DNA from 2 places in the Micromonospora sp. NBC_00389 genome. Region 1 is predicted to be linked to the other one. Evidence: riboswitches for the same ligand, from Rfam matches in the RefSeq annotation. Region 1 holds a riboswitch; the other holds the start of a gene.
The links. A riboswitch is a leader RNA that binds a small molecule or an ion and turns the genes downstream of it on or off. The one in region 1 is predicted to bind S-adenosylmethionine.
Positions count from the first base shown of each region.

Region 2: another riboswitch for S-adenosylmethionine. It lies ahead of OG470_RS22045 (hypothetical protein); the one in region 1 lies ahead of OG470_RS04190 (aminotransferase class V-fold PLP-dependent enzyme).

Region 1 covers NZ_CP107947.1:869,588-873,992, forward strand. The annotation lists gene OG470_RS04170 (AI-2E family transporter) at 1-192, opposite strand, end outside; gene OG470_RS04175 (GroES family chaperonin) at 298-636, shown strand; gene OG470_RS04180 (hypothetical protein) at 760-927, shown strand; gene OG470_RS04185 (PrsW family intramembrane metalloprotease) at 943-2,427, opposite strand; SAM riboswitch class IV at 2,451-2,571, shown strand; gene OG470_RS04190 (aminotransferase class V-fold PLP-dependent enzyme) at 2,618-3,892, shown strand; gene OG470_RS04195 (FUSC family protein) at 3,919-4,405, opposite strand, start outside.
Region 2 covers NZ_CP107947.1:4,614,654-4,619,058, forward strand. The annotation lists gene OG470_RS22035 (GIY-YIG nuclease family protein) at 1-519, shown strand, start outside; gene OG470_RS22040 (hypothetical protein) at 479-1,456, opposite strand; gene OG470_RS22045 (hypothetical protein) at 1,632-2,264, opposite strand; SAM riboswitch class IV at 2,262-2,382, opposite strand; gene OG470_RS22050 (hypothetical protein) at 2,478-2,780, opposite strand; gene OG470_RS22055 (IS6 family transposase) at 2,865-3,554, opposite strand; gene OG470_RS22060 (hypothetical protein) at 3,648-4,405, opposite strand, start outside.

The sequences.
Region 1 (4,405 bases):
GGGCCCCGGCACGGCGGGCGAGGCCACCCCGACGGGCTCCGGGACGTCGCTCGACGCGCTCCGATCGGCGCGTACCGAGTCCCGTCCTGACTGGTAGGCGCGGCGGAGCCGCCCGCGTACCCGCTCGAAGCGGCTCAAGCGCACCTCCTGGCAGAGAAACCGGCCCGCCCACGACGACAGGTCGGACAGCATACGTCCGTTCCCGACACCGTAGGGCAGTTCCGCCACACATTGCCCCGGTCACCTCGGGCGTAACCACCGGCTGCCGGCCGTCGCCGACACGGTAGCGTCTGCGGCGTGACCGCCGACCAGGATCTCGACGCCGGCCTGCCGATCCGCCTGCTGCACGACCGGGTGCTGGTACGGATGGAGGGCAGCGAAGGCGAGCGCCGCTCCACCGCCGGCATCGTCATCCCGGCGACCGCCACGGTCGGCAAGCGCCTCGCCTGGGCCACCGCCGTCGGAGTGGGGCCGAACGTCCGCGCCATCGTCTCCGGCGACCGAGTGCTCTTCGACCCGGACGACCGCTCCGAGGTCGAGCTGCACGGCCGTGGGTACGTGCTGCTGCGAGAGCGGGACGTGCACGCCGTGGCCGCCGAGCGCGTCGACAACGACTCCACCGGCCTCTACCTCTGAGACCTCCCCCAAGCCCGCGCCGCACACCGGCGTGGGCGGCCGGGCATCGGCGCGCGGCGTCGCTCCGTTTGCCGGGCGGCACGACGGGAAGCCATCCGGCGACCGTGGCCCTGGGGAGGGACGATGCCGGTATTCGTGAAGAAGCTGTTGGCCTGGGGCAGCCTCGCGTTCCTGATCTACTTCATGGCGTTCCGGCCGGACGGTGCCGCGCAGATGTTCAAGGCGATCGGGGCGATGCTGGTCGCGATGGCCCAGGGCCTCGGTGACTTCCTCACCACCCTGATGACCTGATCCGCCGGCCTCCCATCAGTGTTGACCGGGCGGCCAGGGCGCGGGTGCCGCCGGCCGCACGCCGTACCAGCCGGGCGGGGCGTACCCCACCGGCGGTGGCGGCGCGGCCAGCAGCACCGGAATCGGCACCACCGGCTCGTCCGGCGCGGCCACCGGACGCTGCGAACCGTCCGGGAAGCGCAGGTGGTAGCGGCTGCCGTCCCAGACCCCGACCGGGGCCTGCGGGTCCCGACCCACGAAGAACGACCGGTACGAGGTGATCGACTCCAGCAGCTCCCGCTCCTCACGAGCCGTCCGCTCCCGATCGGCCGGCTTGCGGTCCAGGCCGCGCAGCGTCCCGTCGCGCAGCAGGGCCAACCGGGTGGCGGCGAACTGGTACCCCCGCATCGCCCGCACCCCGGCGTCCCCGGCCACCCGACGCGCCCAGCTACGGGCCGCGTGCCGGCGACCGAGGCTGCTCAACGCGGCCACCTCGGGCGGGCTCAGCCAGCCGGCGCGCACGTAGTCCGGCAGCGTCCGCTCGGTGAGCCGCCCCTCCCACGCACGCAGCCACACCGCCAGCCCCACCATGCCGAAGAAGACCGGCACCATGAGGCCCAGGAAGCCGTACAGCATGATCACCGTCTCGCCGGTGGCCTGGGTCAGCGTGGGCAGCAGGTTCCAGGTGCCGTGCAACATCATGGCCAGCAGCAGGCCGGCGACCGGTGCGAGCACCCGGACCCGGCGGTCGGCCGTCCGGGCGGCGACACCCAGCCCCACACCGGTCATCGAGGTGAAAAGCGGATGGGCGAAGCCGAACAGCAGGATCCGCACGATGAAGATCGCGATGACCTGCTGGGTGCCGGTCGCCGGGCCGTACCGGTCGGCGCCGGCCGCGTAGCCGTACCCGCCCAGGTAGAGGATGTTCTCCACCATGGCGAAGCCGACCGCGGAGAGCCCGCAGTAGACCAGGCCGTCGGTGATCCCGGACCACTCCCGGCGACGGAACACCAGCAGCAGGATCGGGCCGAGGGCCTTGGTCAGCTCCTCGATGAACGGCGCCACCAGCACGCCGGTGAGCGCGGCCGGCAGTCCCCAGTCATTGAACCGGGCGGCGGCGAACTCGTTCACGGTGAGCGAGGCAGCCGTGGAGACGAACGCCCCCCAGGCGAAGCAGAAGATCAGGTACTTCAACGGCTCCGGCTCGTAGCGGTCCAGCCAGAGGAAGCAGGCGACCAGCACCGGCACCGGCAGGACGGCGGCGACCAGCCCGATCAGCAACGCCTCGACGCCGAGCGACTGGCCGAGCGTGAAGACCATGAAGCCCGCGCAGGCGGCGATGAACAACACCACCCCGGCCAGCACCAGGAACCGCCGCCGGTCCAGTCGGCGCAGCGGCATCCGGGGCGCCTCGCCGGCGGACGGGGCTGCGGGCGCGGGCGGCGACGGCAGGGGTGCACCGGGCGGGGTGTCGGCCATGCGGTCAGCGTAGCCATCCCCCGCCGGCTGGTTTGGTCGCATCGGCAGTCGCTATGCTGCCTGCAGGTCACGAGCGCCAGCGTCAAGCCCCGGCTTGCTGGCCGGCAACCCTCGTCGAGTTCGCGGTGGGGTGCCCCGGGTGATGACCGGGCCCAGCCCGATCGGCGTGCTGGGCAAGCGCGGACCCCGTCCCGACACCAGACCCGGGGTCCCTGACCCCGGAGGTTCCGGCGTGTCTGTCACCCTCGTACCCTCGCTCCCCACCCGGTCCGCCGTGGCGCCCGCGCCGGCCCCGTCGGCGCCGCTCGACGTACTCGGCGTACCGGGCGAGATCAACCTGGACTACGCGGCCAGCGCGCCGTGCGCGCGGGCCGCCGCCGACGCGGTGGCCGAGCTGCTGCCCTGGTACGCCAGCGTGCATCGCGGTGCCGGAGCGCTGTCCCGGCACTGCACGCTGGCCTACGAGCGGGCCCGGCAGACGGTCGGTGACTTCTTCGGCGCCCGCGCCGAAGACCACGTGATCTTCACCCGCAACACCACCGACGCGCTCAACCTGCTGGCCCGGGCGCTGCCCGCCGGCACGACGGTGGTCACCTTCGCCGGCGAGCACCACGCCAACCTGCTGCCCTGGCCGCGCGGCTCGGTCCGGCTGCCGGTGCCCACCGACCCCGCCGGGGCGGTACGCGCCCTCGCCGCCGCCCTCACCGAGCTGCGCCGGGACAGCAACCCGGCGCTGCCCGTACTGGTCGCGGTGACCGGGGCGAGCAACGTGACCGGCGAGCGATGGCCGGTGGCCGAGCTGGCCCGGGTGGCCCACCGGCACGGGGCCCGGATCGCCCTGGACGCCGCGCAGCTCGCCCCGCACGCCCCGGTCGATCTGCTCGCGCTCGACGTGGACTACCTGGCCGTCTCGGGCCACAAGCTGTACGCGCCGTTCGGCGCGGGCGTGTTGATCGGCCGGGCGGACTGGCTGGACGTCGCTCCGCCGTACCTGGCCGGTGGTGGCGCCACCAGCCACGTCGGGCCGGCCACCCACGACGTGACCTGGACGACCGGCCCGGCCCGACACGAGGGCGGTACCCCGAACCTGGTCGGCGCGGTGGCACTGGCCGCGGTGTGCGCGGCGCTGGCCGACGCGGACCGGTTCGCGCTGGCGGCCCGCGAGCAGGCGCTGCTGGCCCGGCTGCGGACCGGCATCGCCGCCCTGCCGCACGTGGTGGAGCTGCGCACCTTCGGCCCGGACGCGCCCCGGGTCGGCATCGTGTCGTTCGTGGTCGCCGGGTGGGACTCCGCCGACGTGGCCGCCCGGCTGGCCGCCGAGCACCGGATCGGCGTGCGGGACGGGCTGTTCTGCGCCCATCCGCTGGCCCGGCGGCTGCTCGCCGAGGCGGCGGGGCGTACCGGCCGGCGGGACCTGCCACCCACCGCCCTGCGCGCCAGCATCGGCCTGGGCAGCACGGCCGCGCAGGTGGACCGGCTTCTCGCCGCACTCGCCGCGTTGGGCTGAGGGCGGGCGGAGCGCCGCAGCCCCGGTCAGCCGACCGGTGGGGCGGTGGGCGGCTTCGGTGCCTCGCCCGGCTCGGCCGGTTCACCGATCGGCCGCTCCTGCTCCCCGAAGGCGGTACGGATCCACCGGTTCGCCTCCTCCTGGTCGATCCCGGAGGCCACCAGCAAGTCGCTCGCCGTGGTCCGGATCTGGGCGATCACCACGCTGCCCGAGAAGCCGACCCCGGCTCCGTACGCCCGACCGGCCTCGCTGACCGCCCGCAGCGACCGCTCCCGGGCCTTCTCCGGTTCCTCGCCCACCGCGAACTCGTGCTTGAGCAGCCGGACCGACTCGGCGAGGTGGCTAATGCCGTCCGGCATCGGATCCGGCACCGGCTCCTCGTCCTCGATCAGCGTCACGGCCCGGCGGATCAGCGTGCCGGTGTTGCGCATCGCCCGGTCGATCGGGTCGGCCGCCTCCGCGTAGTGGGTCAGCTCGTCGCGCCGGTGCCAGCGGGCCGGGGAGAGGGTGGCG
Region 2 (4,405 bases), 3.7 Mb from region 1:
CACAAGCAGGACCAGTGGGACTGGTTCACCGTGTGGCAACAGCTGGGCCGCCCTGGACGTAAGCGCTGCCTACAAGCTGGTGATGCGCTCGGTCGCCTACGGACCGCGATCAGGGATGGCGACGATACCACCGCTGCGAAGCAGCTCACGCTACTGGCTGACGCGGACGTGCAGGTCCATCTGGCCGGACTCGTCGGGGAACAGCCGCGTGAAACGCGAGGAGCTGGCTACATCTACGTGCTGTCGACTCGCGAGCAGCCTCGGATGCTGAAGATTGGCTACACCGAGCGAACCGTCGAGGAGCGGGTGAGGGAGATCAACCGGGCGACCGGCGTCGTTATCCCGTATGGCGTGCGCGCTTTGTGGGTGGTCGCGGATGCTCCGTCGGTAGAGGCTGAGCTGCACGCTCGATTGGCGCCCTACCGGGTGCGCAAGGACCGCGAGTTCTTCGACCTCGACTTCCGCGACGCGTCCGCCCTCATTCAGGGCTACATAGATGGTCTCCGACGCGAGGACTAACGTGGTCGCCCATAGCGAGCAGCTGATGGAAGGCGACACGTTCCTCCTTCAGGTCGACGGGCCGGCCTGCCAACTCAGCTAGGAGTTCCGTTAGATGCCACGTCGTCAGGTGTGCGTAGCGGGCGTTGAAGACGCCGACGGCTTCGATGGCGAACTCGTCAGGGAAGTCCAGCAGTACGTATCCGAGTAGCTGCATGATGGTCGGCGCTTCCAGTGATGACCGTCGTGTCCCGTCGCGGCGCTTGCTGCCGAGGCCCGTCTTGAGTTCGAGCAGCAGACCGGCGGCGATCAGGTCGGCGTCGGCGTTCATCAGCGATGATCCGGCGAAGGTCGGTCCAAGGGCCCAAGCGCCACGCCGTGCCGACAGGGACGGCAGGAGGCTTCGCTCGGCGAAGGCGCGCAGAGCCTGGAGCTCGTCGAGGGCCGCGGGTGGGGCGAGATCAAGCAGCTTCTCGGTGGTGATGGACCTTGGATCCAGGGCTATCAGCGGGGATCCCGGTGTGGGACCGACCCGGTACAGGTCGGTAAGGAGCGCCAGCGCCCAGCACGCCCGGGCAACGAGTTGATGGTCGGCTTCGCTCCCTGCGGCCGGCCCGGTGAACCGGGAGGTCCCCACGCTGCCGCCGCTTTGGGAGTAATTCAGCGTGCGCGCCAGTTCGTGGACCGCGTGCCGTAGTGGGGGAGTGCGCGCGCCGAGCAGTGCCAGGCGCAGGTCCGGACGGGGATACACCATGAAGCGGACCATCCAGTCGAAAGCGGTGCCGATGGTGCCAGGGTTCACCTGGCTTCCAGGCACGACAAGGGAGCCCACGGATTCCCGATACCGTGCCTGGAGGTCCTGCCAGCGGCCGAACCGCTCCTGAATGAACAATCTCGCTGGCGAGTTCCTGTTGCTCAACGTCACGGTCAGCGCTGGCCAACCACTAATGATGGTCATGCTTCGACCAGGCGTCGACGTCGCTGCTCTCCATCACTGTCCATCATGGCCGGATGCTATCGAACGGCGCGGCATTCGAGCTGCCCGTCGTCACCGGACCGTCGATGGGCGATGACCAGCGCGGCTGCTGTTCGCGATATCGGGTACCGCCAACAGCAGCCGGCTGGACTGGCGATCAACAAGCGGTGGACAGGAATTCGGTCTGGGCCTGCCGGAGGCTGCTGAGGTCGTTGGGTACGGGCATGACGCCGTAGCGGTCGAAAGCGTCGACGCTTGCTCCAAGCGACGGCGGCGACTGCCGCTGCCACTCGGCCAGCGGCACGCTCGAAGCAATCACGCGTAGTGGCTCGGCGAGCCGGGTGAACTCCACCTGCTGCCACTCGCGCAGCTCGTCGCAACGCCGCGCGGAGGCCACCAGCGAGGCAGCGACCTCGGTGGTCGTGGCCGTCTGCGGCTGGACCACGTCGCCGTTCATGAGCGAGTGCCGGCCCAGCGGCAGGGCGGCGCGGTGGCCGTACCGTTCGCCGACGACCTGCGAGACGTGTCGGCAGGTCTCGCAGGCCAGCCACGACCACCGGGTTCGGGTGGTCACCGTGTCCCGGACGCACAACACACACAGGTCGAGGTCACCGGGGATGTCCTGGCCCTGCCACTGCTGCTCCCACTCCGGCGTACGGGGCTGGCAGCGGCACCGCTGCTCGCGCGGGGCACCGTCGCGGAGGTGCCCGCAGGTCAGGCAGACCGCGAAAGCGGCCAGGTCCAGCTCCTCGAATGGCACGGTGAACTCGCTCTCCGGTGCCCGAGGCACCCGCTCTTGCCGTACCGCAACTTGCGGTCGGCCTGGTCTTCCCCCGGAGGCACCGTGCGCGGGTGGCGCGGTTGCCGGGTCAGCAAGCCGGGAGGCTTGACGCTGACCACTCTTGACGCCCAGGAAGCATAGAGATCACCGATGTCGAGAGCAACCCCGGGCAACACGCGGGAAAGACCTGCGCCGACGGCGACGGCGGTGGCGGTGGCGGAACTATCCGTCGGCGGCGAGTCGGAGCCGGGCAAGCAGATCGGCGACTTCCCGGGTCAGTTCATGTTCCGGGCCATAGACGACGCAGAGGTCGTCGTGCAGCGGTTGCAGCTCGTCCGCGGCCTCGGCGGCCTTGTCTTCGGAGACCAGCAGTATGCCGATGTTGAAACGTAGGTCGAGAGCCGTGGGGGAGACGTCGCCGGAGGCGGCGCGTACGTGCGTCAGTACCTGCCGGAACTGGCGCAGGGCTGTGGTGGCCTGGCCGAGTTCAGCCCGGCAATGGGCTGCCTGCCGGAGGCATTCCAATGCGTCCTCGCTGGTGGGGCCGGCGGTGGGCGCCGTTGCGTTATCGGATCGGCGGAAGTGTTGAATCGGGTGTCGGGTCCGCGGTCAGATCGCTTGGGCGAGTTCGGTGAACGCCGCGGCGACCCGCAGAGGGGGCGGGGCGTCGACGGCGAGTTCGTAGTGGCCGCGGCGGAGGTTCTGCATGAAGGCGTGGCCGGCGATGATCACCTGTGTTGTCTCGTCCGTTCGTAGCCCGCGCATCGGTCTCAACCGGTGTTTGAGCTGGCCGTGATCAGCCTCGATCGGATTGTTCGCGTACTGCTCGACGTGGTGCCATGCGGACGGGATCAGCTCATCCAGCACGCCGGGGTAGACCGCGGCGGCGTCGGTGACCACCTCCGCGGGTGTCACCTTCAACGTCGACAGCGCCCGGCGGAAGAACCGCCGAGCCGCGCCGGCGTCGCGGCGGGCCGAGACCAGCACGTCGATGACCTGCCCGTACTGGTCGACCGCCCGGTACACGTACCGCCACACCCCGTTGACCTTGACGTACGTCTCATCAACGTGCCACCTGTCGCCTGGTGAGTGCCGGCAGAAGCGGGCGGCATCGGCCAGCAGCGGGGTGAACCGCTGCACCCAGCGGTAGACGGTGACGTGGTCGACCTCCACGCCACGTTCGACCAGCAGCTCCTCCACATCGCGATAGGAGAGGTTGAACCGCAGATACCAGCGCACCGCGACGACGATCACCTCCGGCGGGAACCGGAACCCGGCGAACGCCGACCTCGGTGGCAGCCACGGGTCAGGCTGGCTCGATGACCTCACTGCTCAAGTCTGCCTCGATCTTGCCTACGCTCAACGCAACGGAGCCACACCCTCCGCGGCCCGTCAGGAGGGCAGTTCGATTAGGGCGAGGTTCCGATCTACCGCCGCCCATGCCTTGCGAGCCCCGAGGACAGGCTCGATCCGAGGAACCGTGTACCAGTTGGTGCCGATGCCGGTGTGCAGCCGCACCGCCGACCCCAGCCCGGGGCCAAGCTCGTAGATGTTGTCGCCGAAGTTCGCCCCGGCGTAGATGCGGCCGCGGTGGGCGACGATCTCCCCGTAGCCGCTGAGCTTGCCGGACCGCAGAACGGTGCGGGTGGCGAGGTCGTACGCGAGCCAGTTGCCGCTCGTACGCTTGTAGAGCGCGTAGAGCACCCCGTTGAGCACCTCGACGTGTTGCATGCTGGGCTGGTTGGGCAGCGGCGCGAACCGGTCGACCACCTCGCGCCGGCTGATGTCGAACACCGCCACCTGGGCGGTCGGCTCGGTGGGCGGGATACCGTTGCCGCCCCAGGTGTCCCCGGCGATGTAGGCCAAATCCCCGTCCAACGCGATGGCGTTCAGCGCCTGGTTCGGCAGGATGTCGAGGCGTACCTCCATCTTCCCGGTCGCTGGGTCCAGGAGCGTGAGGGCGCCCTGCAGGCTGCCGTAACGCGGGGCCGACGCGATCAGGACGAGGCCCGACGGCTTGTGGTGCACTACGTCCCAGGGCCGCTGCTGATTGTTGTCGATCCTGCCGAAGCTGCGCACCCGACCGGTCCGTGGGTCCAGGTCGATGACCTCCCCGCTCGGGTACAGGGCACTGATCATCCGGTTCCGCC